3 regions of the Pectobacterium carotovorum genome follow, and region 1 is predicted to be linked to each of the others. Evidence: predicted binding sites of a transcription regulator. Region 1 holds the regulator's gene; each other region holds the start of a gene.
What was found. Region 1 encodes ArgR, which controls arginine synthesis, uptake and breakdown. Its sites were predicted from a motif close to ANTGAATAAAAATACANT; they were not measured.
Positions count from the first base shown of each region.

Region 2: argC (N-acetyl-gamma-glutamyl-phosphate reductase) is a predicted target of ArgR. The motif match lies at 6,248-6,265, and genes of this name have one in related genera.
Region 3: argF (ornithine carbamoyltransferase) is a predicted target of ArgR. The motif match lies at 3,523-3,540, and genes of this name have one in related genera.

Region 1 covers NZ_JAXAFK010000002.1:353,041-363,194, forward strand. Annotated here, with positions in the region: gene dnaG (DNA primase) at 1-1,233, opposite strand, end outside; gene rpsU (30S ribosomal protein S21) at 1,387-1,602, opposite strand; gene tsaD (tRNA (adenosine(37)-N6)-threonylcarbamoyltransferase complex transferase subunit TsaD) at 1,830-2,843, shown strand; gene argR (transcriptional regulator ArgR) at 2,953-3,423, opposite strand; gene mdh (malate dehydrogenase) at 3,894-4,832, shown strand; gene R9X49_RS13620 (helix-turn-helix domain-containing protein) at 4,901-5,164, opposite strand; gene R9X49_RS13625 (DNA-binding protein) at 5,352-5,738, shown strand; gene R9X49_RS13630 (DNA-binding protein) at 5,985-6,359, shown strand; gene ispB (octaprenyl diphosphate synthase) at 6,431-7,402, opposite strand; gene rplU (50S ribosomal protein L21) at 7,658-7,969, shown strand; gene rpmA (50S ribosomal protein L27) at 7,989-8,246, shown strand; gene R9X49_RS13650 (DMT family transporter) at 8,336-9,298, shown strand; gene cgtA (Obg family GTPase CgtA) at 9,560-10,154, shown strand, end outside.
Region 2 covers NZ_JAXAFK010000006.1:227,492-237,645, forward strand. Annotated here, with positions in the region: gene ppc (phosphoenolpyruvate carboxylase) at 1-1,118, opposite strand, end outside; gene R9X49_RS20765 (PTS transporter subunit EIIC) at 1,362-2,750, opposite strand; gene R9X49_RS20770 (starvation-sensing protein RspA) at 3,075-4,274, shown strand; gene R9X49_RS20775 (GntR family transcriptional regulator) at 4,282-4,995, opposite strand; gene argE (acetylornithine deacetylase) at 5,050-6,201, opposite strand; gene argC (N-acetyl-gamma-glutamyl-phosphate reductase) at 6,404-7,408, shown strand; gene argB (acetylglutamate kinase) at 7,446-8,219, shown strand; gene argH (argininosuccinate lyase) at 8,282-9,655, shown strand; gene rmuC (DNA recombination protein RmuC) at 9,889-10,154, shown strand, end outside.
Region 3 covers NZ_JAXAFK010000002.1:151,694-161,847, reverse strand. Annotated here, with positions in the region: gene R9X49_RS12765 (M48 family metallopeptidase) at 1-762, opposite strand, end outside; gene R9X49_RS12760 (YjgN family protein) at 779-1,960, opposite strand; gene R9X49_RS12755 (GNAT family N-acetyltransferase) at 2,380-2,883, shown strand; gene rraB (ribonuclease E inhibitor RraB) at 2,986-3,411, opposite strand; gene argF (ornithine carbamoyltransferase) at 3,573-4,580, shown strand; gene R9X49_RS12740 (helix-turn-helix domain-containing protein) at 4,677-5,702, opposite strand; gene R9X49_RS12735 (MFS transporter) at 5,820-7,283, shown strand; gene R9X49_RS12730 (YhcH/YjgK/YiaL family protein) at 7,466-7,933, opposite strand; gene pyrB (aspartate carbamoyltransferase) at 8,456-9,391, shown strand; gene pyrI (aspartate carbamoyltransferase regulatory subunit) at 9,407-9,871, shown strand; gene ridA (2-iminobutanoate/2-iminopropanoate deaminase) at 10,092-10,154, shown strand, end outside.

The DNA.
Region 1 (10,154 bases):
CAAATACAGCCGCAGCGTTTCTCCCGGTACCTGACCTATCAGCGGCAGCGCCAGCGTGCTGAGCTTGGTACGGCCATCGGGTGAACTCATATCCACCTGCTGTTGCAGCGTCTCAAACAGAAACTGCGACAGCGGCAGGGCTTGTTCCATGCGCTGTTCAAAGGCGGCTTTGCCTTCTTTACGTACCAGCGTGTCGGGATCTTCACCGTCTGGCAGGAACATAAAGCGTAGCTGACGACCATCGTTCAAATAGGGTAGCGCAGTTTCCAGCGCGCGCCATGCCGCTTCGCGTCCGGCACGGTCTCCGTCGTAACAACACACCACTAGATCGGTGGCGCGAAATAGTAACTGAATGTGATCGGCTGTGGTGGAAGTACCCAGCGACGCCACTGCATAATCAATACCAAACTGCGCCAGCGCCACCACATCCATATAGCCTTCGACAACCAAGAGTCGCTTTAGCTCAGCGTGGCTTTGCTGCGCTTCATACAGGCCGTACAGTTGGCGACCTTTATGAAAAATCTCTGTTTCCGGCGAGTTAAGGTACTTTGGCGTACCGTCGCCTAATACTCGTCCGCCGAAGGCAATCACTCGCCCCCGTTTGTCGCGGATGGGGAACATCACTCGCTCGCGGAAGCGGTCATACGTTCGGCCCTGATCGTTAGTCACCAGCATGCCGGCATCGTTCAATGTGCTGCGGTCATCATTATTGCGGCCAAAGCGCTTTAAAACGTTATCCCAGCCGGGCGGGGCGAAGCCGATAGCAAAATGGCTGATAACCTCTGCGCTTAAACCGCGCTGTTGCAGATACTGCAACGCTGGCGTACCGGCTGACTGGCTTAGTGCTTGTTGATAGAATCCGCTGAGCTGTCCCATCAATTCGTACAGGCTTTGCCGTTGGTGACGCTCTAACTGGGTTGGGCCAGTGCCGCTTTCATAAGGCACTTCGAGGCCGTATTGGGTGGCCAGTTCTTCAATGGTTTCAACGAATTCGAGACGATCGTAATTCATTAAAAAATCAATGGCGTTGCCGTGTGCGCCACAACCAAAACAGTGGTAGAACTGCTTATCACCGTTTACGGTGAATGAGGGGGTTTTTTCGTGATGGAATGGACAGCACGCATGGTAGTTTTTGCCCTGCTTTTTCAGTTTGACGCGCGCGTCAATGAGATCGACGATGTCGGTGCGAGCCAGCAGGTCATTAATAAATACGCGTGGGATTCGTCCAGCCATAAGCCCCTGATATATATCTTTCTGTAAGGTGGTTACATTGGATATAGCTTATAAACGACAACAAGCCGCGCTTCCTTTCGGAAAGCACGGCCTTCGTATGCAACTGCTAAGTCTGCGGATTAATCACGCGTTGGAGGGAAACCCTCCTGAAAATTAATACAGACGAGTGCGGCGTGCGTTTTCTCGAGCCAATTTCTTCGCGTGACGTTTCACTGCAGAAGCTTTAGCGCGCTTACGTTCGGTCGTTGGTTTTTCATAAAACTCACGACGACGAACTTCAGCCAAAACACCTGCTTTTTCACAGGAACGCTTGAAGCGACGCAGAGCTACGTCGAACGGCTCGTTTTCACGTACTTTAATTACCGGCATGTGCCTCTCACCTCAATAAATTCGGTTTGCCGCTGGCCTTGTGCCAGCCTTTTCAAAATGGTGCGGAATTCTACTGCAAACGTGGCGTCTTTGTAAAGCATTGTGGTGATCATAAAACACCCAACCGCGGCCAGCGCAGAAATCAGGGCGCTTATGGTAGACTATCCACAGTTTGAAGCAAGCGGCATTCAACGAGCGCTTGTATCGTCATCAAAGTAGGAACAGCAATGCGCGTATTGGGTATCGAAACATCCTGTGATGAAACTGGCGTGGCCATTTATGACACCGAAACCGGTTTGCTCGCCAATCAGTTATACAGCCAGGTCAAATTACATGCTGATTACGGCGGCGTAGTGCCTGAGCTTGCCTCACGCGATCACGTGCGTAAAACGGTCCCGTTAATTCAGGCGGCGCTGCGTGAAGCCGGGTTGCAGGCAAGCGATATCGATGGCGTGGCTTATACCGCCGGTCCTGGTTTGGTTGGCGCGTTATTGGTGGGGGCGACAGTCGGCCGCTCTCTGGCGTTTGCCTGGAATGTGCCGGCGATTCCTGTTCACCACATGGAAGGGCATTTGCTGGCGCCGATGCTGGAAGACAATCCACCGGCGTTTCCCTTCGTGGCGCTGCTGGTTTCTGGTGGACATACGCAGCTCATCAGCGTGACGGGCATTGGTGAATACCGTTTGTTGGGCGAATCGATTGATGACGCGGCGGGCGAAGCGTTTGATAAGACGGCTAAACTTCTGGGGCTGGATTACCCCGGTGGCCCGATGCTGTCGAAAATGGCGCAGGCGGGTGATTCCCAGCGCTTTACGTTTCCTCGCCCAATGACCGATCGTCCCGGTCTGGATTTCAGCTTCTCTGGGCTAAAAACGTTTGCTGCTAATACGATTCGTAGCAACGGTGATGACGATCAAACGCGTGCCGACATTGCTCGCGCATTTGAAGATGCCGTTGTAGATACGCTGGCGATAAAATGTCGGCGTGCGCTGGATGAAACGGGCTTTAAGCGATTGGTCATGGCTGGGGGCGTGAGTGCAAACCGGACGCTGCGCCAGCGCTTAGGCGAAGTGATGGCGAAACGGGGCGGCGAAGTGTTTTATGCGCGTCCTGAATTCTGCACGGATAATGGTGCGATGATTGCCTATGCGGGCAGCGTCCGTCTGGTGCATGGTGCCAGTCAGACGCTGGGAGTATCTGTTCGACCACGTTGGCCGTTGGCTGAATTGCCTGCGGTGTGAGCGTTTTGGTAATAATCGCTACGTGTAGCGTGCCTACACGTAGCAAAGAAAACGTAGCGAAAAATACTCAGTAAAAAACGAGTAATAAAAACGGTAGGCGAGAGGGGAGTTACAGCTCTTGTTCGAATAGCACCAAAATAGCTTCGTAAAGCTGTTTGACGCTGAAGCCTCTTGCCGGGGTGGTGAAGATCGTGTCATCCCCCGCGATGGTGCCGAGAATTCCTTCGGACTTCCCGAGTGAATCCAGCAGGCGGGCAATGAGCTGCGCGGCTCCAGGGCTGGTATGGATGACGATGACCGCATCGTTATAGTCCACGTCCAGTACAAGATTCTTCAACGGGCTGGAGGTCGTAGGAACGCCGAGTTCGGCTGGGAGACAATACACCATCTCCATTTTGGCATTACGTGTGCGCACGGCGCCAAATTTCGTTAGCATGCGTGACACCTTGGATTGGTTGATATTTTCAAATCCTTCGTCTTGCAATGCCTGAACAATTTCACTTTGAGAACTGAACTTCTCTTCCTTTAACAGCGCTTTGAACGCTTTAACGAGGTCTTCTTGTTTTGTCGAATTTCGCATTCTGCACCGGATTAATTGTTATGGTTAATCCACCTATTATGCAGTTGTGTGAATTTTTATGCAATTAAATCGCCTATAATTCCAGTCTATTTCACCAGATATGTGCTAGTCGCTGTTTTCACAAAAATTTGGCTCCCGGTGAGTCCGGAAAATGCGTCCTGCGTCACATAAAAGTAAATCAAATGTTATCAGAATGATGTTGTTTGGACGCCATCGATCGGTGTAATGTAGCGCACAGGTTAATTGCACGTGAATGAACACCGCGTTATAGCTCAATAGCTTATTAACTTTACTTACCTTTCAAACGAATGGTTGTTTTTGATTTATTATTAGAGACATAGCGTATTTTTTGTCTCTCATGTCATTTGCAGAAAGATGAGTAGACTGATCTTATCCCCATTTTTTATATTCTGTTTATAACCAAATGAATTCACGGCACTTTTTTATTTTACGATAATAAGGAGTTTAGGATGAAAGTTGCAGTTCTCGGAGCAGCAGGTGGTATCGGTCAGGCACTCGCACTCCTCCTCAAAACCCAGCTTCCTTCAGGTTCAGAACTATCCCTTTACGATATCGCTCCGGTCACGCCGGGTGTTGCAGTCGATCTGAGCCATATTCCTACAGCAGTGAAGATCAAAGGCTATAGCGGTGAAGATGCTAAACCTGCGCTTGCTGGCGCGGATATCGTGCTGATCTCTGCCGGTGTGGCGCGTAAACCTGGTATGGATCGTTCCGATCTGTTCAACGTCAATGCGGGTATTGTGCGTAATCTGGTTGAGCAAATCGCGGTTACCTGCCCGAAAGCCTGTATCGGTATTATCACTAACCCGGTGAATACGACCGTTGCCATTGCAGCAGAAGTGCTGAAAAAAGCCGGCGTGTATGACAAAAACAAACTGTTCGGTGTTACCACGCTGGATATCATCCGTTCCAACACGTTCGTTGCTGAGCTGAAAGGCAAACAGCCGCAGGATATTAATGTACCGGTTATCGGCGGACACTCTGGTGTGACGATTCTTCCACTGCTGTCTCAAGTTCCTGGTATCAGCTTCAGCGAGCAGGAAGTGGCCGATCTGACCAAGCGTATTCAGAATGCGGGCACCGAAGTTGTTGAAGCCAAAGCGGGTGGCGGATCGGCAACGCTGTCTATGGGTCAGGCTGCTGCACGCTTTGGTCTGTCTCTGGTTCGTGCGCTGCAAGGTGAAAGCGGTGTGGTGGAATGTGCATACGTTGAAAGCGATGGCAAATATGCCCGCTTCTTCGCTCAGCCGGTGCTGTTGGGCAAAGGCGGCGTTGTAGAGCGTAAAGACATCGGCACATTAAGTGCTTTTGAGCAAAACGCGCTTAACAGCATGCTGGATACGTTGAAGCAGGATATTGAGCTAGGCGAGACGTTCATCAAGAATTAATCATTGAGATTCTTGTAATACGTGACGTTGAATAAAAAGCCGGAGATCGATATCTCCGGCTTTTCTTTTTAATCGGGGCGGATGAGTTTTTTTCTGTCGATAAGCTCATTGGTTTCCGGATCGTAGTACCGGCTGGGCCAAATCTCTGATGGGTGAATACTCAGCGCATCGGCAATAAGCCATTCCCCTTTGGGCCAGGGGCGTGATAGCGCGTTAGCTAACGTAGATGAGCTTAATCCGGCCGCTCGCGATACCGCCGCCAGCGTCGTGTTTTTCTTGCGCAGTGCAGCAATGATATCAGCGGGATGCCAGTCTTGTTTCCTTAAAATCATATTCCTTCCCTTATTTGCTATAAGACGACTGTAGATTAGTGGTATAAATAACGGATGTTAGTTATATGCCGAGCTAACATGACATTATTATTTGGAAATAATATAGCATTAATTTTCCTTAAAATTCTCAATTAATTTCCAAATAAGCGCGTTTTTGTTAGGGATGGCACTATCAGGATGAAAGGCAATGAAAAAAGAGTGGTTTGCTACCAGCGAATTGGTTGGAGTCGGCGGCCTTCCGAAATCAAGACAAGGATTGAATAAGCGCGCCCGCGAGGATGGATGGGAGAAGCGTCGCCGTAAAGGCGTCCAGGGAAGAGGAGTGGAGTACTCAATTCACAGCTTACCGGATACGGTAAAAAAATCCCTATTACTCGAAACCGAGCCTTCCGCCTACTCGGCGAAGCAGCCTGCTGCCTTGGCAGTATGGATGCAGATTTATCAGCAACTATCTGAAAAAGAAAGAGATGAGCTAATCGCTTATATTCTTCGCGTCGGCGTATCGACGACGCTGAGCCAGTTAGGTATTACACCGTCGGACGAGGAACCCATCTCATCAATGGAGATTGACTGAGCCATCGAAAGCGGGTTCTCCAATTGCCAATCTATGGTGAAGAAGGAACCTGCATTTTCTTTCGGTTGACCGTATTACTCTGGTCGCGATGTTTTAGCATCGTACTGGATTTAATCATTTCTTTATTACTTAGGTGTGCCGGTAACGTGTAAAAGTTAGCGGTTTAGGTAATTATAGTCTATTATATGGAAACTTTTGGGCGAGTTGACGTAATGCCTGTTCAAAACAAACAAGGGAGTGACGAGTATGGACAAAGAATGGTTTGCAACAAGTGAGCTGGTTGGCGTAGGTGGATTGCCGAAGTCACCGCAGGGGCTGAACAAACGAGCGCGAGACGACGGTTGGGAAAAGCGCAGGCGGAAAGGGGTTCAAGGGCGCGGTGTCGAATACTCTATTCGCAGTTTGCCGAATGAGGTCAGGAACTCTCTGCTCATAAAAGAGAACCCACCAACAGAATATTATCGTATAGATAATGAGCCGACCCTGCTGTCATCGTGGGTGCATATTTTCCATCAACTTTCCGTTGATGAACGAACCCGGCTGATCAATTTCATCTTGCGTGAAGGGACGATAGCGATGTTGTCTCGGCTGGATGATGTCCCCATCGACCAGACTGCCTAGTCTGCGAACGAGTAGCGCTGCAAGGCAGCGCTACTTAGATTGAATCAGACAAGTAGTACCTCACACCACGATTAGAAATCGCGCTGTACGGCTAAGTGGGCGAGGCCTTCGAGCGCCATACGGTATGGCGTTTCCGGTAGCTGCTGTAGTGCGCTAATCGCTTTATCTGCCTCTTCTTCGGCACGCTGGCGCGTATAGTCAAGCGAACCACATTGCTGCATGGTGGCAAGCACTGGTTCCAGCAGATGACGCCCGTTTCCTTCTTCAATTGCCTGACGAATCAGCGAACTCTGTTCTGCATTGCCATTACGCATGGCGTGCAGCAGTGGCAGTGTTGGCTTGCCTTCATTGAGGTCGTCGCCCGTGTTTTTGCCCAGCGTTTTGCCGTCTGCGCTGTAATCAAGCAGATCGTCAATTAACTGGAACGCGGTGCCCAGGTAGCGGCCATAGTCCTGAAGCGCTTTTTCTTGCTCTGGCGTCGCGCCTGCAAGGATGGATGAAGATTGCGCGGCGGCTTCAAATAAACGTGCCGTTTTGCTGTAAATGACGCGCATATAGCTTTCTTCAGTAATATCCGGGTCGTTGCAGTTCATTAACTGCAAGACTTCGCCTTCGGCAATAACGTTTACTGCTTCTGACATCAGCGCCAGCACGCGTAACGATTCGAGGCTGGTCATCATCTGGAAGGCGCGGGTATAAATGAAATCCCCAACCAGCACACTCGCGGCGTTGCCAAAGGCAGCGTTGGCCGTTGCTTTACCCCGACGCATGTCAGATTCGTCGACCACGTCATCATGCAGCAGCGTTGCGGTATGAATAAATTCGATCAGTGCGGCGACGGTGACATGTTTATCACCGTTATAGTCGAGGGCTCTGGCGGCTAGTACAGCAATCATCGGGCGTATACGTTTTCCACCGCCGCTGATGATGTAATGCCCAAGCTGGTTGATCAAAACGACGTCGGAATTCAGTTGTTCAAGAATGACGTTATTAACAGCTGCCATATCCTGCGCGGTTAATGTTGTAATTTGTTCTAGATTCATGGTTTGTGCCAACGTATGTCTTCAACACTGCCGTAAGATTGCTGCTGCATATCGGCAAGACGGAACTTATTGCGCCGATTGTACTTGAAAAATGAGAGAGATAAACGGCAGTTCATACGTTGTATTCTTTTTCTTCACATCCTTTGATTATGCACTTGTCATCCGCAGTATTTTTGCGTAGAATTCGCGCCCTATTATGAATATTTATAGCGCGCTCTGAAACCTATGGTGAGTGCGCGGAAAGCGGAGTTTTATATGTACGCAGTTTTCCAAAGTGGTGGTAAACAACACCGAGTAAGCGAAGGACAAACCGTTCGCTTGGAAAAGCTGGACATCGCAACTGGTGAAGCCGTTGAGTTTGACCAAGTTCTGATGGTTGCTAATGGTGAAGAAATCAAAATCGGCGTTCCTTTCGTCGATGGCGGTAAAATCAAAGCTGAAGTTGTTGCTCATGGTCGTGGCGAAAAGGTGAAGATCGTTAAGTTCCGTCGCCGTAAACACTACCGTAAGCAAGCAGGCCACCGTCAGTGGTTCACTGACGTGAAAATTACCGGCATCAGCGCTTAAGATTAGGAGAGCGGATTAAATGGCACACAAGAAAGCTGGCGGTTCAACCCGTAACGGTCGTGACTCTAACGCACAACGTCTGGGCGTAAAACGTTTTGGCGGCGAAAGTGTACTGGCTGGTAACATCATCGTTCGTCAACGTGGTACTAAATTCCACGCAGGAACTAACGTTGGCTGCGGGAAAGACCACACTCTGTTCGCTTTGACTGATGGTAAAGTTCAGTTTGAAGTTAAAGGCCCAAAAAACCGTAAATATATCAGCATCGTTGCTGAATAATATTTCGCGTTAGGTCTTACGGATTCAAGCCCCGCAATTCTTTGCGGGGCTTTTTACATTCTGATTCTGAGTAAACCATCTGGATAAGTATGAATACTAAACAGCAGACGGGTATCGGTCTTTGTCTGGCGCTGACCACGGCAGTTTGCTGGGGGGCGTTACCGATAGCCATGAAACAGGTTCTGGTGGTGATGGAACCTTATACGATTGTTTGGTATCGTTTTTTTATCGCGTCGATTGGACTCGGCATTATTCTGTCATACCGTAAGAATTTACCGCCAATGCGGGTTTTCCGGCATCGGCGTTGGTGGGTTCTGCTACTAATTGCAACCGCTGGATTATTAGGCAATTTTGTTTTCTTTAGCTCGTCTCTTCAATATCTGAGTCCGACGGCGTCTCAGGTTATCGGGCAGCTTTCTCCTGTTGGTATGATGTTTGCCAGCGTACTGATCCTAAAAGAAAAGATGCGTGGCACGCAGGTCATTGGCGCGATCATGCTGATCTGTGGCCTGATCCTGTTCTTTAATACCAGCCTGATTGAGATTTTTACCCGGTTGACGGACTACACGCTGGGCGTGCTGCTTGGCGTCTGCGCCTCGGCGGTATGGGTATCCTATGGCGTAGCGCAGAAGGTGCTGCTGCGGCGTTTGACATCACAGCAAATTCTGTTTCTGCTGTACGTACTGTGTGTCGTCTTCATTACGCCTTTTGCCAAGCTTGAGACTATCTTCCAACTGAGCAACTGGCAGCTTATCTGCCTGCTATTCTGCGGCGCGAATACATTGATTGGATATGGCGCGTTGGCGGAGGCCATGGCTCGTTGGCAGGCCTCGCAGGTTAGTGCCGTCATTACGCTGACGCCGCTGTTTACGCTGTTGTTTTCCGATCTCCTGGCGTTAGGGTGGCCGACTTTCTTTGCTGCGCCAGTGCTGAACTGGGTTGGCTACTTGGGGGCCTTTGTCGTTGTTTCCGGTGCTATGTTTTCTGCTATCGGACATCGTTTCTTCCCAGGCAAGAAAGAACCTGTGCCGCCATTGATGGTGCGGAAGTAGCCTGAAAGAACACGTATTGCAGCAGGTCATGGTCGCCTTTTGACATTCTGCATGTGTTGCTTATTTTTAATACAGATGAAATTATTGGAGCAGGCAGGTACAATCCGCTCCTTTGCTGGAATGCGTTCTGGTGCGTCAGTTTTTTTAATGGTGGGTAGCATTACGCTACATGCCGTAAAATCAAAAAGTTACGCCAAGAAGAACCAATAACAAGCCTAAAACACGTAGATATTCTCTATTGGTTTTTTGCGGAGAGAATCAATGAAGTTTGTAGATGAAGCCACAATTCTCGTTGTGGCAGGCGATGGCGGTAACGGTTGTGTTAGCTTTCGCCGTGAAAAATATATTCCTAACGGCGGCCCGGATGGCGGTGACGGTGGTGACGGCGGCGACGTTTATCTGTTGGCTGACGAAAACCTGAACACGCTGATCGATTACCGTTTTGAAAAATCTTTCCGCGCTGAGCGTGGACAAAACGGGCAAAGCCGTGACTGTACGGGTAAGCGCGGCAAAGATATTACGATTAAAGTTCCTGTTGGTACCCGTGTTTTGGATCAGGGTACCGGCGAGGTGCTGGGTGATATGACGCGTCATCAGCAGAGCCTGATGGTAGCGAAAGGCGGCTGGCACGGTTTAGGTAACACGCGTTTTAAATCATCCGTCAACCGTGCTCCTCGCCAGAAGACCAGCGGTACGAAAGGTGAAGAACGTGAGCTGGCGCTGGAACTGCTGTTGCTGGCTGACGTGGGAATGTTGGGACTGCCGAACGCAGGTAAATCGACTTTCATCCGTGCGGTATCAGCAGCGAAGCCAAAAGTCGCTGATTATCCGTTTACCACTCTGGTGCCGAGCCTTG
Region 2 (10,154 bases), on a different contig from region 1:
TCGGCGATGATGCCCATGCCGCAGGTTTTCAGTGATTGGTAGCAGGCGTGGAGAGGTTCCCAAAGCTGTTCGTTGGTAATCAGCAGATCTTTAGGGGGCAGACGTTCTTCACCCGTCAAGCGCGCTTCCAGGTAACTCAGCGTACTGCTCAACTGCGAACGCAGTGATTTCATGATGGCGCGGTACGGTTCCTGAACCTCGCTACCACCGGCCAGCTCCAGCAGCTCTGGCGTACATTCGGACATCGACAGCTCGGAAACCAGCACCTGAATATCACGCAGGAACAGATCGGCCGCTTTCCAACGGCTGAGTAGCAGAACATGGCGAGTCACTTCCGCCGTGACGTTCGGGTTACCGTCACGGTCGCCGCCCATCCAGGAGGTAAAACGCACCGGAACGGCGTCAACGGGCAGACGGTAGCCGAAAGCCTGTTCCAGCTGTTCATCCAGCTCGCGTAAAAACGCGGGTACGCCTTCCCACAGACTGTTTTCCACCACGGCGAAGCCCCATTTGGCTTCATCTACCGGGGTAGGACGAATTTTACGGATTTCATCGGTATGCCAGGACTGTGCGATCAGCTGGCGCAGACGACGCATGATCTGATTACGTTCATAATCAGCCAGATCGTTATGGTCGAGCTGCTTGAGGCAGGTATTCACTTCCACCAGCTTGTGGATCAGCGTCCGGCGGGTAATTTCGGTTGGGTGGGCGGTCAACACCAGTTCGATCGACAGTGACTCCACGGCATCGCGGATATCGCGCTCGGTCAGATCGTTGCTTTCCTTCAGGCGCTCAAAGGCGTTGGAAAGCAGCGCCGGGTTACTCGCCGCTTCACCATGCGGTGAAATCGTATGGTATTGCTCGGCGGTATTGGTCAGGTTAAGGAACTGGCTGAATGCGCGGGCAACGGGCAACAGTTCATCGTTAGACAGGTTTTGCAGCGTGGTCAGCAGCTCCTGACGATGTTTTTCATTACCTGCGCGGGAAGACTTTGACAACTTGCGGATTGTTTCGACTTTATCAAGGATGTTCTCACCCAGAGCTTCCTTGATGGTATCGCCGAGCAGTTTGCCGAGCATACTGACGTTACTGCGCATTGCGGAATATTGTTCGTTCATAGTTACCCTGACCCATCCCTACCATTTTTGTAAGTTTATTTCACTTGACATATTTTGACGCACTGCCTCCATCTAGCCACGATAAGGCGGGTTCGTCAATTGACGATTCTTTCTTCTCCTTATTCTTTGTACTTGCATTGAGGCGGGCTTGGCAATTTGTGAAATTTAATTACAGAGGCGCGGATATTAGAGGGACTTATTAACAGGGAAACGTCGCGGGGCGCAACGGCCCCGCGAGCGCGGTTACGACTGTCTGGAGGCTCTGACGACCAGAATATAAGTCAGAGTAAAAGAAAGCACGATGGCGATAGCCATGCCGGAGACGGCATAGCTAAAGTACGGGCCGATGTAGGCTGGCAGGCTGAAAATACTCGACAGGATGTAGCCATACAGTCTGACGCCGAAGAACGCGATAAAGGCCGACGCGATAGAACTGGCAACGGTAGCGGCGATAAACGCTTTTTTGTACTTGGTGAGTACGCCGAAGAGTGCCGGTTCTGTAATACCGAGCAGCGCAGAAACTCCAGCAGACAGTACGACAGACTTGTCCTGACGGTTCTTGGCGTGGAAGTAGATGGCAAACGTTGCGCCTGCAATCGCCATATTCGCCATACACATCATCGGCATCAGCATATCAAATCCCTGATCGGCGAAGTTTTGCAGCGCGATTGGCGTCATAGCGTGATGCATACCCGTCAGGATGGCGACAGGGCGGATCGCACCAACGACAAAACCAGCGAAGACCGCGGACAGATCGAACAGGCTCTGGATAAACAGCGCCAGCAGCTTGCCGAGATAGATCCCGAGTGGCCCGATCACCGTGAGCGACACCAGCGCGGTGATAAACAGCGTCAGCGTTGGGGTAAACACGGTTTTCAGCACCGAAGGCATAATGCGATCGACCCAGCGGTGGATATAGCTCAGTGCCAGCACGGAGAAAATCACCGGGATGACGCTGGCGGAGTAGTTGAACACCGAAATCGGCAATATGCCCATGAAGTAAAAGGCGCTGACCGCATCGGGGCTGTGGCTGGCCAGGGCCTTCGCCGCTTCCATCAATGACGGATACATCAGGCAGGCTGCAACGGCCGCCGCCAGATATTCATTCGTTTTAAATATCTTGGCAGCCGAGACCGCGAGGAAGAACGGCAGGAAGTAAAACACGCCGCTGGCGATCAGATCGAGGACGATCACCGTATCGGTTTTCGCGGAGATCACTTTCATGGCGATCAATCCAGCCAGCAACCCTTTGATCATCCCTGCGCCGGCGATGGCGGGGACGATCGGGCCGAACACGCCGGAAACCGTATCCATAAACAGTGAAACCAGCCCTTTTTTCGCTTTCTGCTCATCTGGTTGCGCTGTCGCTATAGGGGACGTCGCTGTGCTGGAAAGCTGGGCGTTCAGCAGTTCGTAATACTCGTTGACCTGCGGCCCGATAATAATCTGGAATTGCTCACTCTGGTGTTGGGCACCTAATATACCTGGCAGATTCCTGATGGCGTCCGTTTGCACTTTATTTTCATCAATTAAATCAAACCGCAACCGCGTCATGCAGTGCCAGGCTTTATTAATATTTTCGCTTCCGCCAACCAGTTTAATGATTGACTGAATAACGTCATTTTTTCCCATGGAATAAACTCCCCGCTGCATAGCCTTATGTTGTTTTTGGCTGAATTATTTCTTCAGATAGTAAAATTTAAAAAAATAAAAAACAAACCAATAAAACATGATTTTCATCACATGGTTACTGATTTAAGGGGTATTTGCCGTTGTTTTATTTAAATTGGTCTGGTTTTTTTATCAATTTAATGTGTTTTTCAAACCAAAATAATTCTTTTAATTAAGAGGTTTACAATAAAAGAAAAAATAAGTAGAAAACAAAAAAGAAATTGATTTTTAGACTGTATTTTTTCGGGAATGGCTATTCCGGAAAATGCACTGGAGGATATTTTTGTGTTGCCGACAATCATTACTGACATTGAATGTCTCGTTACCCGCCCTGACCGCCATAATTTGGTGACGGTGGTGGTTTACACGGATAAAGGCGTGACGGGTTATGGCTGTGCGACCTTCCAGCAGCGCCCGCTGGCCGTCAAAGCGATGGTGGACGAGTACCTCAAACCGCTGCTGCTCGGGCGCGATGCCAACCACATTGAAGATCTGTGGCACATGATGATGGTCAACGCCTATTGGCGTAACGGGCCGGTTATCAACAATGCGGTGGCGGGCGTCGATATGGCGCTGTGGGACATCAAAGGCAAGCTGGCGGATATGCCGCTCTATCACCTGTTTGGTGGGAAATCCCGCGATGCGATTGCCGCTTACAGCCATGCTGCCAGCGATACGCTGGAGGGGCTGTATCAGGAAGTGGATCGGCTGTATGCGCAAGGTTACCGTCACATCCGCTGCCAGTTAGGGTTCTATGGTGGCAATCCTGATGCGCTGCATAGCACGAAGCAGCCAACGGAGGGCGCCTATTACGATCAGGATCAGTACATGGCCAATACGATCGCCATGTTCCGTGCGCTGCGTGAAAAATACGGCGATCGCTTCCACATCCTACATGATGTCCATGAGCGCCTGTTCCCGAATCAGGCCGTGCAGTTCGCCAAAGCGGTAGAAGCCTATCGCCCCTATTTTATCGAAGATATCTTACCGCCTGCGCAAAATGAGTGGCTGGCGCAGATCCGCAGCCAGAGCGCGGTACCGCTGGCGACGGGGGAGCTATTTAATAATCCTGCCGAGTGGCAGAATCTGGTGATTAACCGGCAGATTGATTTCATTCGCTGCCATGTCTCACAGATTGGCGGGATTACACCTGCGCTGAAGCTAGGTGCGTTCTGTCAGAACTTTGGTGTTCGGCTGGCGTGGCATTGCCCACCGGATATGACGCCCATCGGCGCGGCGGTCAACATTCACCTCAATATCCACCTGCACAATGCCGCCATTCAGGAGTTTGTCGCTTACCCGGAAAATACCCGCAAGGTCTTCCCGCAGGCGGTAGAACCGGAGAATGGCTATCTGTATCCGATTGAGCGCCCCGGCATTGGTGTCGGGATCGATCTGGACGCGGCGCGGCAGTTCCCCGTCGTCTATCGTCCGCACGAATGGACACAGAGTCGCCTGCCGGATGGCACGATGCATACGCCCTGAGTCAGCGTTATGGCGACTGGCGGAAGGTCAGGTTATCGCGGTTGAAGGGGATGACGTAGGTACAGGCGTAGTTAATGTCGATGATATCGCTCGATTCGTACACGCGACCGCCCTGTAGAATGCCGCGATTAAGGATATGCATCGCCGCCGTGCCTTTCTTGCAGCCCAGCAGCTCAGCCTGTGCTTTGGTGATGTTAACTGCCTGATAATGCGTCAGGTAGTGTGAAATCGCATAGCCCTTGCTGAGCACATACTGCTGAATTGAGCTTTCAATAATCTTCTGGCTCATATCGGGGAAATCCGCAGCGGGCATTTTCGATATTTCGATCTGTACCTTGCGGTTATCAACGTAGCGTAATCGACTGAATTCCCAGATAAATTCACTGTCGCCGATCGCGAATACCTGTTGTTCTTCCCGAGTCGGCAGGCGCTTATGCAGGCTGAGCAGACGGAATGAAATCTGATTAAATTTCTTTTCGGTAATCGAGTTATACACCAGCGGGTTGCTGCGTACGCCCTGATTAATGAAGTTACCCGAGCCCTGCACCATGTGGATCGCGCCGATGCTGGCGAGCTTTTCCAGCGCCTGACGGAGGGTAAAGCGCGATACGCCGTATTCTTCCGCCAACTGGCGTTCCGGCGGCAGCTTTTCCGGCAGCGGATCGGTGTGCTGATAGATTTTGCTCAGTAAATCCTGCGCGATGAAATCTTTCTTTTTCATGGACTGTCTCAAAATAGCCCTGCCAGCGTCGCTGACAAGGCCGTTTGCGTCGGATCAGTGATGGCAGAAGTGATGAATCACCTGCGAAATCAGCTCCCGCGTCGGCTTGATAAACTTGGTATCAATGTATTCATCCGGCTGGTGCGCCTGTTCGATCGATCCCGGCCCCAGAACCAGCGTCGGGCACAGTGTCTGAATAAACGGTGCTTCGGTGCAGTAGTTCACTATTTCCGTTTTCGTCCCCAGCAGCTTCTCTACGACTGACACCAGACGGTGATCGGGCGGGCACTCATAGCCGGGAATCGGCGGATGCAGCTCGCTGATGGTTAACCGACCCGGCCAGCGCTGGCTGACGGGCTCAAGCGCTTCTGACAGCAGCCCGTCCAGATCGTTAAGCGTAATGCCCGGCAGCGGGCGAATATCCATATGCAGTTCACAGCAGCCGCAGATACGGTTAGCAGCATCGCCGCCGTGAATATGACCGAGGTTCATGGTCGGGTGAGGAATGTGGAAAATCGGGTTGTGATAGCGTTCCTGTAGCGTGTTACGCAGCACCAGCAGGTGGGAAATGGCTTCGTGCATCAGCTCAATCGCATTCACGCCGCGCGAAGGATCGCTGGAGTGACCGGACTGCCCCTGAATACGGATCGCGTTGGACATGTGGCCCTTGTGGGCGCGCACTGGTTGCAGCGAGGTTGGCTCGCCGATGATGGCGCAGTCTGGGCGAATCTGCGTGGATTCGGAGAAATACTTGGCACCCGCCATCGTCGTTTCTTCATCAGCTGTTGCCAAAATATAGAGTGGCTTTGTCAGCTTGGTTGGATCGATATCGCGCAAGGCATCCAGAATAAAGGCAAAGAACCCTTTCATATCCGCGGTACCCAGACCGTACAGCTTGTTGTCGTGTTCGGTCAGCGTGAAAGGATCGCGCGTCCAGCGGCCGTCGTCGAACGGGACGGTATCGGTATGCCCTGCCAACAATAAACCGCCTTTTCCTTCACCAATTCGCGCCAGCATATTAAATTTATTGTGGGTGCCGGGAACCGGTTGGACTTCAACATGGAAGCCGAGATCGCCGAACCAGCCTGCCAGCAGGTTGATTAACGTCTGATTACTTTGATCGAGCGCGCTGTCGGTGGCACTGATGGACGGTGTAGCGATTAGTGCCCGATATAGCTCAATAAAAGGGGGTAAATTCATCTTCACTGTTGACAGCCTCTGGTTAGGATAGTATCAATATTCATGCATTTATTGTGAATAAAAATACAATAATGCGCGGTGAAAGGAAACCCAAAGGTACGGCGATGGCGATTCGTCACTTTCACTGAGCTTCGCGGGTGAACTGCGTACCGACGCTGGTGAGCCCTGTTACCTGTTCCATAGATAAGTAAGAAGGTATACGGATCCCATGCTGAATACGCTGATTGTTGGTGCAAGTGGTTATACCGGCGCGGAGCTTGCGCTCTACCTGAACCGTCACCCACAGATGAACATAACCGCTTTGATGGTTTCTGCGCAAAGTGTCGATGCAGGAAAATTGATTTCTGATTTACATCCGCAGCTCAAAGGCATCATTGATGTACCGGTAAAACCGCTGACCGATGCTGAAGAAGCGGCGAAAGGTGTGGATGTCGTGTTTCTGGCGACCGACCACAAAGTCAGCCACGATCTGGCCCCTGTTTTTCTGGCGGCTGGCTGCACCGTTTTTGATTTATCCGGCGCGTTCCGCGTACAGGACGCCGAATTTTATCGTCGCTACTATGGCTTTGAGCATCAGCACCCTGACTGGCTGGCAAAAGCGGTTTACGGTCTGGCCGAATGGCGCGCTGAAAGCGTAAAACACGCACAGCTGATTGCCGTGCCGGGCTGTTATCCAACGGCCGCGCAGCTGGCGCTGAAGCCGCTGCTGGACGCACAACTGCTGAATCCTGCCCAGTGGCCGGTGATTAATGCCGTGAGCGGCGTGAGCGGGGCGGGGCGTAAAGCGTCGATGACCAATAGCTTCTGCGAAGTCAGCTTTCAACCGTACGGCATTTTCAACCACCGTCATGAACCTGAAATTTCAACGCACCTAGGCACACCAGTGATCTTCACGCCGCATTTGGGCAACTTCGCTCGCGGTATTCTGGAAACCATCACCTGCCGCCTGCAACCGGGCGTTACGCAGCAGGATGTCGCCGAAGCCTACCACAACGCCTATCACGATAAGCCACTGGTGCGTCTGTATGACAAGGGCGTTCCGGCGCTGAAATCCGTTGTCGGCCTGCCGTTCTGCGATATCGGTTTCTCCGTTGACGGTGAGCACCTGATCGTCGTGGCGACCGAAGATAATCTGCTGAAAGGCGCAGCGGCACAGGCCGTGCAATGCATGAACATTCGTTTTGGTTTCCCTGAAACCCAATCGTTAATTTAATGACTACTGGTCCCGACATTTCGAGGCGCGAAGCATAATGAATCCGTTAATTATCAAATTAGGTGGCGTTTTACTGGATAGCGAAGAAGCGCTGGAGCGTCTGTTCACTGCGCTGGTGACTTACCGTCAGGAACATCAGCGTCCGTTGGTGATTGTGCACGGCGGTGGCTGTCTGGTGGATGAGCTGATGAAGAAACTGTCGCTGCCTGTCGTGAAGAAAAACGGCCTGCGCGTCACGCCTGCCGATCAGATCGACATCATCACCGGCGCGCTGGCGGGTTCCGCCAACAAGACGCTGCTGTCATGGGCGAAAAAGCATGACATCAACGCGGTCGGCCTGTGCCTGGGCGATGGTGGCAGCACGACGGTCACGCAGCTCGATGAAGCACTGGGTTTTGTGGGTAAAGCAGAAGCGGGATCGCCTGCGCTGCTGAACACGCTGCTGTCTGCGGGCTACCTGCCTGTCGTCAGCTCCATCGGTATTACGGCGCAGGGCGACCTGATGAACGTCAACGCCGACCAAGCGGCGACGGCACTGGCGCAAACGCTGGGCGCGGATTTAATCCTGCTGTCTGACGTGAGCGGCATTCTGGACGGTAAAGGCCAGCGTATTGCCGAAATGACGGCAGAGAAAGCCGAGCAGCTGATTGCTCAGGGCATCATTACCGATGGCATGATTGTTAAGGTTAACGCCGCGCTGGATGCCGCGCGTGCGCTGGGTCGTCCGGTTGATATCGCTAGCTGGCGTCATGCCGAGCAGCTACCTGCGCTGTTCAACGGCGTGGCGATTGGTACGCGTATTCTGGCGTAAGTCGTTTCTGGGTATGGCATGATGCGATACCAACGTGAATGATATTTTTGGGAGTAAGGATTATGGCTTTGTGGGGCGGTCGGTTTAGTCAGGCAGCAGATCAGCGTTTTAAACAATTTAATGACTCACTGCGGTTTGATTACCGTCTGGCAGAACAGGACATCGTTGGCTCGATCGGCTGGTCGAAAGCGCTGGTGACGGTCAATGTGCTTAGCGAGCAGGAGCAGCAGCAGTTAGAACAGGCGCTGAATGCGCTGCTGGTTGAGGTACAGGCTGATCCTGAGATGATCCTGCAAAGCGATGCAGAAGACATTCACAGCTGGGTTGAACAGCGCCTGATTGAGAAAGTCGGCAATTTAGGTAAAAAGCTGCATACCGGTCGTAGCCGTAACGATCAGGTCGCGACTGACCTGAAACTCTGGTGCAAAGCGCAGATTGCAGAGCTGCTGCTGTCGGTACGCCAGCTGCGTCAGGCGCTGGTCACGACGGCGGAAGCCAATCAGGATGCGGTGATGCCGGGTTACACCCACTTGCAGCGCGCGCAGCCAGTGACGTTTGCACACTGGTGTCTGGCCTATCACGAGATGCTGGCGCGTGATGAAAGCCGTCTGGAAGATACGCTGAAGCGTCTGGATGTCAGCCCGCTGGGCTGTGGTGCGCTGGCGGGAACGGCCTATCCGATTGACCGTGAGCAACTGGCGGGCTGGCTCGGGTTTGCCTCGGCCACGCGTAACAGTTTGGACACGGTTTCCGATCGCGATCATGTACTGGAACTGCTGTCCGATGCCTCGATCGGCATGATCCACCTGTCGCGTTTTGCCGAAGATCTGATCTTCTTCAACAGTGGTGAAGGCGCGTTCGTTGAGCTGTCTGACCGTGTGACATCCGGTTCTTCCCTGATGCCGCAGAAGAAAAACCCAGATGCGCTGGAGCTGATTCGCGGTAAATGTGGCCGCGTACAGGGTGCGTTGACCGGCATGATGATGACGCTTAAGGGCTTGCCGCTGGCGTATAACAAAGACATGCAGGAAGACAAAGAAGGGCTGTTTGACGCGCTGGATACCTGGCACGACTGCCTGATGATGGCGGGTCTGGTGCTGGAAGGCATTCAGGTTAAACGTCCGCGCTGTAAAGAAGCGGCTGAGCAAGGCTACGCGAACTCGACGGAGCTGGCAGACTATCTGGTCGCGAAAGGCGTTCCGTTCCGTGAAGCGCACCATATCGTGGGTGAAGCGGTGGTTGAAGCCATTCGTCAGGGTAAAGCGCTGGAAGCGTTGCCGCTGGCCGATCTGCAAAAATTCAGCGCCGTGATTGGTGAGGATGTCTACCCGATTCTGGCGTTGCAATCCTGTCTGGATAAGCGTGCTGCACAAGGTGGCGTGTCACCGCAGCAGGTCGCTAAAGCGATCGGTGATGCGAAGCAGCGTCTGAGCTAAGACACTGGAATAGGTCTACGCTTGTACCTTCTGTTCCCCCAACGTGGTGTTTCGCGTTGGGGGAATTTCTGTGTTACCCATCTGATTCTTCTGCAAATTATCATCTATCCATGTTCATATGGAATGCGGCTCGCATTTTTCTGCTCAGCGTCCCTCTCGCCTGAATTGTTTCTGGACATCCATACAGTATCATTTTACCTTGACCGACAGCGTGAAAGGCCTGCGGAGGCAAAGTGGATATCAGCATATTTTATGGTCTGGGCGGCGGCGCGGTAGGGCTACTGATCGGGTGGCTGATTGCCAGCCTGATTCATCAGCAGAAGCTGTCGCAGCATGGCACCGAACAGCGGTTGCTGGCACAGACGTTGCAGCAGACTCAACAGTCGCTCAGCGAACAGCAGCAGACAAAGCAGCAGGATGAACAGCGGCTGCGGCAAAACGAGCTGGAGCTGCGCACGGTTCATGCTCAGCTCTCTGCCAGCCACGAAAAGCTGCAACA
Region 3 (10,154 bases), 200 kb from region 1:
AACATCTCCCGTCATCCACATGAACGTCAGCGATACCAGCGATGATCGCACGACCATACGCATTGGGTGGCGGTAAGCGTGATGCCCCATTTCATGCAGCATCACCGCGGCCAGCTCGTTGTCATTTTTCGCCAGCGTCACCAGATCGTCGCTGATAATCAGCGTACCATCCGCCAGCATAAAGGCATTCGGCCCGATAGGCGCAGACATGATCTCCAGGCGCAGCGGCGTTTTATCTTCCCGCATATCAGGCGGCATAACCTGCTGAAACAGCGTTTGCATCGCCTGCTGGCGCTCAACAGGCAGTTTGGAGGGCTTAAAATCACTGTGCCGCAACAGCATCAGCGTATTTTGTCCCAGTTGCTGTTCGATAGCGGTAGGCATGCGTAGCGCCAGCGCGGAGCTCGCCCAAGGTAGCACCACGTAAACGTAGTTTATGACGAGCAAGATCGTGGCGAACAGCGTGAGAATAACACCGCGCTTATGGCGTTCCAGACGATGGACAAGCCCCGGACGGCGGCGTGCGGAATACCACGCACGAAAGGTGGGATCGTCGGCAGGCACAAAGCGACCACCGTCGGGAAACGTGAGTGTCAGAGGGATGGAACCCAGCGCATCGGAAACCGTAACCTGCTCCAGCGCAAATGTCGTGTTCGATGACCCGGTGTTCAGCACCATCATCGAACCGTTGTCCATTAAATGAAGAGAAGCGGCCACGCGGGCCGCCAATCCGGGGTATTGATAATGCCCCTCAATATTCATATTCCTGCCTTATAGCTTACAGGCCAACACCCAAATCAAGCGCCTGCACAGCTTCTTCGGCCAGTGCGCTGTTTGCTGTGTCCTGATGTGCCTGAACGTGCAGCAGTGCCAGATCGCCTTCAACCGCTGTCGCATTTGCGATATAGCGTGCATGACGAATTTCTGCCACTGGAGCTGCCCAACCAAAAGAGAAAATAGTGATCAGGCTATTGGTTATCAGCAGCCCCATGTAAGACAGCGTTTGCATGGAAGAGTGCAATTTCACACCGCCATTCAGCGACGTCTGGTTAAACAGATAGTTACGCTGTGCGACCACCAGATAGCTGCTGGAAACCAGCACACCCAGCAACGCCACAACGAACATCATGATCATATTGAAGACGTTGCTCAGCAGCATCATCAGTACGAGATCTTCATTTCCGCCGCCCATCATAATCGTTTGGAACAGCGTGAAAAAGAATGAGCTCATGAATGACAGCGATGCGATTAGGAAAGGAACAAAAATCAGCAGGCTAATCAGGGCGAACTTAATAAACGCCGCTTTTGCCAATTCCGCTTTAAATGCGGTTTTGCCGAAGAACAGGTTATTAACATAGAAATCGAGCTGCATCATTTTCATGATGCCATTCACCGCAGCAAATCCCGGAATAGCGACTGCCAGCACAATGAATCCGATCAGAATCGGGCTATCGCTCTGTGAGCCAATCAACAGTGCTACAGCCAACACGGCATAAAAAGCCAGCAGCAGTAGAATAGGACAAAGCAGCAACACCCAATACGCGCGGCCAGTCTGGCAGTGATAGTTAAAACGGACGCCACGGTAGCTGGACATAATGGCGTTATAACGCCAGTTGCGGATGACAATAATTGGAATTAGTGCCGCAAATGCCAGTGCGATAATAGTCCCCAGAACGGGTGACATCCCCATTATGATATAAAACAGAATGATCCCAGCGATAACCAGCAAACGCCCTTTGAGAATCTGAATGGGTTGCGCATGGTAATCAAAACGGTCACCGTTAATTTCCGTGTTACCGTAAAAATAACGACGGCGGCGTACGGTAGCCCAGGCAGAATAAATACCCAGAGTGATGGCCGTTAATAACGCATTAACCAACCAAATTGCAAAATATTCCCCAGCCTTACCATGAAATTTCACGCGATGCTGCGTGTTATTTTCTGAAGTATTGATAGTCATAGACCTTTCATCCTAAAAGAAATAAGCCTAATAAAGCGCTTAAAAGCGTTACTGGCATACAAAAAGCGGCTTATTTAAGCACGTCTTGTTAACGACAACAATAAAAGTTAACAGTAATTAAACAACCGAGTAGTCTTATAAATCGTAAGGAATAGCGCGGCTAAATATTTATATCCTGAGATATTGCAGGAAATTTTACTTATATCTTAGATAATTCGAGCTTCAGGGTGTCATGTTATGGCGTTAACAGTAGAAAATGCTGGCGCGTTCGTGTGGATATGGAATAAAAACCATCACAGAGACTATTCGAAGCATTGCAGGAAGAACGGGGATAGGCGTTGCATCGATGTGGCCTGAAATGGTATTACAATCGACGAGAATCATTCCCCTCGTAAACCGTAAGAGCAAGAGTACGTATTATGACAACCGCGACCTCCGCCAATCTTCAGGTACGCCCAATCACCGCGCGAGACGATGCCGCTATCGCTCAGGTCATTCGTCAGGTTTCCGCCGAATTTGGTTTGACGGCCGATAAAGGCTACACCGTTTCCGATCCTAATCTGGACGCGCTGTTTGCCCTTTATAGCCAGCCGCAAAGCGCCTACTGGGTGATTGAATACGAAGGCCACGTGGTTGGCGGCGGCGGCATTGCGCCACTGGTCGCAGGTGAGGAAGATGTGTGTGAATTGCAGAAAATGTATTTTCTGCCCGTCGCGCGCGGCAAAGGACTGGCGCGTCAGTTAGCGATACAGGCGCTTGATTTTGCACGTCAGCACGGCTTTCGCCGCTGCTATCTGGAAACAACCGGCCACCTGACCAGTGCAATCCGACTGTATGAATCGCTGGGCTTCGAGCTGATTCCGCACTCAATGGGCAACACGGGCCACACCGATTGTGAAGTGACGATGCTGAAAGTGCTGTAATAGGCTGAAAATACGGTAATAAGGCGTTGTCATGCCGAATAAAAAAACGCCGCAGGATGTTCCTGCGGCATTCAGTGAGGCGTGTTCTTCGAGATAAATGACTTAATGGCGTTTACCGTCATCGTCTTCGTCATAAAAATCTTCATCATCCCCATCTTCTTCGCCTTCACCATCTGGATCTTCGAAGTAGGTGCCCCAACCGTCGTAATTCACACCGTGGCGTTCTGCCAGCGCCAGCAGCTGTTCTACCTGTGCGTCGATCAGTTCCGCATTGAGCGCAACTTCACTGATGGCATCACAGCACATCAACAACACGCCATCTTCCACTTCCAGCTCTTCCGCATCCGTCACTTCATAGCCCAGCTTGAAGGCTTCTACAGCGACTTTTTCCAACACTTCAAACTTCTCAGCAGAGAAATGGTGTTCAATGGTATAGAGCGCGTCAGGATCGCTGCCGTCATCCAGCAGTTCTTCAATGATCAGGCGTGTCTCTTCCCGTTGCTCTTCCAGTAATTCGCGGTTTGCCATGCCTCAGTCCTCATTAATCGACGTAATATTGCTTATTGTCCCACAGCCCTGCGGCTTGCTCCACCACAAAGTTTTATATCACCACTTGAATTTGAATAATTACACATATAAAGTGAATTTTAATTCAACCGATGATGTTGAGCCACATGGAGATGTACATCATGCAACCGTTCTACAAGCGTCATTTTTTAAGGTTAATGGATTTTACACCCGCAGAAATTGCCAATCTTTTAGCCCTGTCAACGAAACTGAAAGCCGATAAAAAAAACGGGACAGAAGCCCGCCGCCTGCAAGGTAAAAACATCGCACTCATCTTCGAAAAAGATTCGACTCGTACTCGCTGCTCTTTCGAAGTTGCTGCATACGATCAGGGCGCGCAAGTGACCTATCTCGGCCCAAGCGGCAGCCAAATCGGCCATAAAGAATCCATCAAGGATACGGCACGCGTACTGGGAAGAATGTACGACGGCATTCAATATCGCGGCTACGGCCAGCACATTGTCGAAACGCTGGCGCAATACGCGGGCGTTCCGGTTTGGAACGGACTGACGAACGAATTCCACCCCACGCAGTTGCTGGCGGATCTGCTGACGATGCAGGAGCATTTGCCGGGTAAACCGCTGTCAGACATGACGCTCGTTTACGTGGGCGATGCCCGCAACAACATGGGCAACACCATGTTGGAAGCGGCGGCGCTGACCGGGCTGGACTTACGCCTTGTCGCGCCAAAAGCCTGCTGGCCGGATGCCGGTCTGGTAGCGGAATGTCAGGCGGCCGCGGCACAAACCGGCGGTAACATCACGCTGACGGAAGATATCGCCGCTGGCGTTGCGGGCGCAGATTTCATTTATACCGACGTCTGGGTTTCCATGGGTGAACCGAAAGAAACCTGGCAGGAGCGTATCGCGCTGCTGAAACCGTATCAGGTAAACATGGCGATGATCGCCGCGACGGGTAATCCGCAGGTGAAATTCCTGCACTGCCTGCCCGCTTTCCACGACGATCAGACGACGATGGGCCAGCAAATGGCGGAACAGTATGGTCTGCACGGTGGAATGGAAGTCACGGATGAGGTCTTTGAATCCGCGCACAGCATCGTGTTCGATCAGGCGGAAAACCGCATGCACACCATCAAAGCGGTGATGGTCGCCACGCTGGTGCAGGATTAACGCGCACGACCAATCCTTCGGGTCTTTACTCAACTCCTCGGAGCCTGTCCGGGGAGTTCTCTTTCCTTCCCCTGGTGTCGATCGCTCCTGGTATGTTCATCCCCCGGTGGTTAGCGTACTGCTCATTCGCTCTCTAAACGCTTTTCGCCAGCGCGTCGGCGTCGTGTTAAGCCGTTGCCGAAAATGATGTCGCAGCGTTTCAGGCGAGCCGAAACCGGCTTGTTCTGCCACACGATCGATGCTCAGTCTTTCGTTTTCCAGCAGCGCACAGGCCTTTTCCAGCCGCACACTCAGCATCCATTCGCCCGGCGTTGTGCCCGTAGCGTCGTGAAAACGGCGCAAGAACGTGCGGCGACTCATACCGACCTGCGCAGCAAGTTGATCAATCACCAATGGCATTTTCAGATGACTGCGCAAATCGTCGAGCAGCGGAGCGAGCGTTTTCGCCTGACGTAGCGGCACAGGCTGTTGGAGAAGCTGCGCCTGATTGCCTTCGCGCAGTGGCGGTGTAACCATTCGGCGAGCAGTACGATTGGCGACATCGATTCCGTAATCACGCCGGATCAGATGCAGACACAAATCCACACCCGCAGCGCCCCCCGCAGACGTAATCACGCTACCTTCATCGACATAAATCATGCCGTGCTCGACCTGCACGTTAGGAAACCTCTGCGCCAGAATGTCGGTGCTGTTCCAATGCGCGGTAGCGCGTTTACCATCCAATAAACCCGCTGCGCCGAGAACAAAGCTTCCTGCGCAAATTGACACAATCCTCGAGCCGTCGCGGTGCGCTTTTTGCAGCGCGGTAATGAGCCGTTCTGATGCCGTATCGTGAACGCTACGCCAGCCAGGAATGACGATAGTCCCCGCGCCTTCGAGCAATTCCAGTCCGCCATCAACCACGATCCGCACACCGCCTTGCGCACCAAAAGGGCCGTCTTCCACTGAAGCAACAGACAGGTCATACAGCGGTTCACCCAGTACCTCATCGGTACGTCCGAATGCTTCGACCGCAGTTCCAAATTCAAATGTACACAGACATTCATACGCCAACAGCACCAATCGCCGGTTTATCGGAGCAGGAGGACGGTCAGGAGGCAAACATTGGGGGGTTATGTTCATAACAGAATTACCGCTGATTTTGGCACGATCTTGACGATACATGGCATCAGCGTGGATTTCCACCACGACCTCAATCTTCCATGCTAGCCACCTCTTAACGTTTTGCAGGAATTGAGTATGAAGAACATGTTGGCACTGATGGCGGTCTGTCTGGCTGCACTCATGTCAGGGCTGGAGATTTCCAGCGTGCCAGTCATTTTACCCGTGCTGGAAAAAGAGATGCAGGCCAGTTTCAGGGAATTGCAGTGGATTATGAATGCCTATACGTTGGCCTGCACGACGGTACTGATGGCGACCGGCACGCTGGCGGATCGCTACGGTCGTAAACGTGTCTTTATCATCAGCATCATCGCGTTCGGGCTAACCTCGGTCATGTGTGGGCTAGCGGAAAGCCCGCAGTGGCTGATCGTCGGACGTTTCCTACAGGGATTGAGCGGTGGGGCAATGCTGACCTGCCTGATTGCCATTCTCTCGTTCCAGTTTCCACACGGGGCACCACGCAGTCGTGCTTTTGCGGCCTGGGGTATTACGTTTGGATTTGGGCTGGGGTTCGGGCCGATGATCGGCGGTGTATTGGTTGCCTGGCTAAGCTGGCAGTGGGTGTTTCTGGTACACGGCTTTATCGCCTTGCTGACGCTGATTCTGACGTTGAAAAATGTGGTGGAATCCCGTGATAGTGCAGTTAAAAAACTCGACCTCAGCGGCATAGTTACACTGTCGAGCATGGTAATGGGCGCAACCTACCTCATTACCCAAGGTAGCAGTCTGGGGTGGGACAGCCTGGCCGCACGTTTTATCCTGCTGTTCACAATACTGAGCGCAGCGTTATTTATCTGGGTGGAGAAACGCCATCCGTATCCCATGTTTGATTTTTCTGTATTTCGCATTCGTCCCTTTTCCGGCGCGCTCATGGGCTCGATGGGTATGAATTTCAGCTTCTGGCCGTTGATGATTTACCTCCCCGTCTATTATCAGAGCGGGCTAGGATACAGCAGCCTCGCTACCGGGCTAGCGTTGCTGGCTTATACCTTACCGACCCTGCTAATGCCGCCTCTCGGCGAAAAACTGGTGGTGCGCTTTGGTGCTGCGCGCGTCATTCCGATAGGGCTATTCACCATTGGCGCGGGTTTTATGCTGATGCAATTCGCCGCCGCACATCATCTGAGCCTACTTCCAGGCGCGCTGTTGGCGGGAGCCGCCCTTGGGCTAATCAATACGCCGGTGACCAACACGACGACGGGCTCCGTCTCGGGCGATCGGGCAGGAATGGCTTCTGGCATTGATATCAGCGCACGATTGATTACGCTTTCGATAAACATCGCATTGATGGGTAATTTACTGGTCGCAGGAGTAGCCGAGGGTTTGAAGGGTGTCGTGTCGGAGGGTATCGATGCACTCGCAGAACGCATTGCCGGAGGTGGAGAGGTATCGACGCTGACCACAGAGGTGACGTCGAGAGCGTTGACAGAAGGATTCGGCAGTATTCTGTTATACGGAGCGGGAGGCGTTTGGGTACTGGCGCTCATGAGCCACTTATTGTTCAATTTCAAATTCACCGTCAGAGTTAAGCGCGAAGAATAATGTGGCAACGTTAGCCACCGTCACATCCCGTCTGGCACAATAACTCCTTGTAAATATACAATAAAAACTGCGCCCTGATGAATCAAAAGGCGCAGTTTTTAAAGGCACATACCACAACGATAAACCATCCGTTGCCATGCAATCAGATCAGTTCTGCCAACCTGACCTTCTTCCCGCCGGTTTTACCCCACCAGCGACGCGTCGATTTTCACCACGGCTTTGCGCACGTGCGCGGGTTCACCAACGGCACACAGCGGTTTATGCACTTCCCCTGGGAAGAAGACGACAAAATCCCCTTCCTGCATTACAAACTGTTTTTCCTGCTCGCCCGCAGGCAGGAAGGCAATGTCTTTGTCCGCCAGCCAATCGGTATCCGGCTTGCCCGCAGGCAGATTACTGAACGTCATCCCTTCCACACCAGACAGCACAATCTGAATGTCCAGATATTTGGCGTGATACTCGGCGCGGCGTTTTTCCAGCAGATCGGTGCTGTCGTTGGAGATCAGCACAAACACGCTGTTGCCCTCGATATCATGCTTGCCCAGCGGCGTGTCCGCCGTAATATTTTGCTTCACGTATTCAATCGCTTCACGCAGTTTGGCAGGCAGATAAGGAACCAGCTCAAGGTGGTGGACATTGCCAGTAATCATAAAAACCTCGCTAATAGAAAAAATGAAACTCTGTTTTATAATCCTTATACTCTCCAAATGTGACGCCCGCCAGCGCGTTAATACGAAAAAGTGAACTGTCCATCACTCTTCCCCATCGACCGTCTTCCACCTGCAAGCGTTATGCATACCACACCCTATCCGCAACCGATTGCGATGCGCAAAAAACCACGTTTTCTGCTTGAAATAGCCTAGTCGGCGCGTATAATTCCCGACAGTTTGCCGGGAGGGGTCATGCACTGTTACACCAAAAAATCCGCTGCTTATGTTGGTTCTCAACCACAACTGCCATCCGGCAGCCAGCCAGCGTTTTCCTTTCCGTTGCTCAATCATTCCATTAAGAAAGCCCCTCAATGAGGGGCTTTTTTTTGTGCCCTATCGTCCACGACGGCGCCCTTTCAGGGCATCGTTTTGTGGCATCAAAAAGCGTTCAGGCATTTTTTTGCCGACAGCTCGGGCAGCCAGATACGACATTTCCTGTTTACTCGTGAGGAGAAAGACACCATGGTCAATCCGCTCTATCAAAAACATATTATTTCGATTAACGACCTCAGTCGGGAAGATTTGGAACTGACGCTGCGTGTCGCCGCCAGCCTGAAAGCCAAGCCTCAGCCTGAGCTGTTAAAACATAAAGTGATTGCCAGCTGCTTCTTCGAAGCCTCCACCCGGACGCGTTTGTCTTTTGAAACCGCGATGCATCGTCTCGGCGCCTCCGTCGTCGGCTTCGCCGACAGCAACAACACCTCGCTGGGGAAAAAGGGCGAAACGCTGGCCGACACCATCTCCGTTATCAGCCAATATGTTGATGCCATCGTGATGCGTCATCCGCAGGAAGGCGCGTCCCGCCTTGCGACCGAGTTTTCCGGTGGCATTCCGGTACTGAACGCCGGCGACGGCGCGAACCAGCACCCCACGCAGACGCTGCTCGATTTGTTCACCATTCAGGAAACGCAGGGGCGACTGAACAACATCAATATCGCGATGGTCGGTGATTTGAAATATGGCCGCACCGTGCATTCACTCACGCAGGCGCTGGCGAAGTTTGAAGGCAACCGCTTCTACTTCATCGCCCCGGACGCACTGGCGATGCCGGACTACATTCTGAGTATGCTGAAAGAGAAAAATATTGCTTACAGCCTGCACAACAGCATTGAAGAAGTCGTCGGTGAGCTGGATATCCTGTACATGACGCGCGTGCAGAAAGAGCGTCTGGATCCGTCCGAGTACATCAACATCAAATCCCAGTTTGTCCTGCGCGCGGCGGACCTGCACAGCGCCCGCCCGAATTTGAAAGTGCTGCACCCGCTGCCGCGCGTCGATGAGATCACCATTGATGTGGATGCCACGCCCTACGCCTATTATTTCCAGCAGGCAGGCAACGGTATTTACGCCCGTCAGGCGCTGCTGGCGCTGGTCCTGAATCGCGAATTGGTTCTGTAAGAGGAAGAAACCATCATGACACACGATAATAAATTACAGGTTGAAGCGATCAAACGTGGCACGGTGATCGACCACATTCCCGCGCAGGTGGGTTTTAAACTGCTGACGCTGTTTAAACTGACCGCGACAGACCAGCGCATCACCATCGGCCTGAACTTGCCGTCCAACCACCTTGGGCGCAAAGATCTGATCAAGATCGAGAACATATTCCTGACCGAACAGCAGGCGAATCAGCTGGCAATCTATGCGCCGCAGGCGACCGTCAATCAGATTGATGACTATGACGTCGTGCGCAAACTGGTGCCGACACTGCCAGACCACATTACTGGCGTGCTCACCTGTCCGAACAGCAACTGCATCAGCCGCAGTGAACCGGTGTCGTCGTCGTTCAGCGTTAAACAGCGCGACGGCGACGTTCACCTGAAGTGTAAGTACTGCGAGAAAGAGTTTGAGCGTCAGGCCGTGCTGCAAGATCGTTAGTTTTCTGCTTTGCCCCGCGATGGACATTGCCTGCGGCGGGGCTTTTTTGAATAATGGCTGCGTCCGCGTAATGCCGATCGTTTAAGGATCGAGATACCGGGGCGACCACGGCGTGAGGCATCCCTGCGGGAACCTCATCACCGCGTTTCCCCTAAATCCATGCTTGAGTGGCTGGCATTCTACGTCCGCGTTCCTTTTACGCCCCCATCAAGGAGATACCATGTCACGCACTATCAGCACTGAGCACGCCCCTGCCGCCATCGGCCCCTATGTTCAGGGCGTC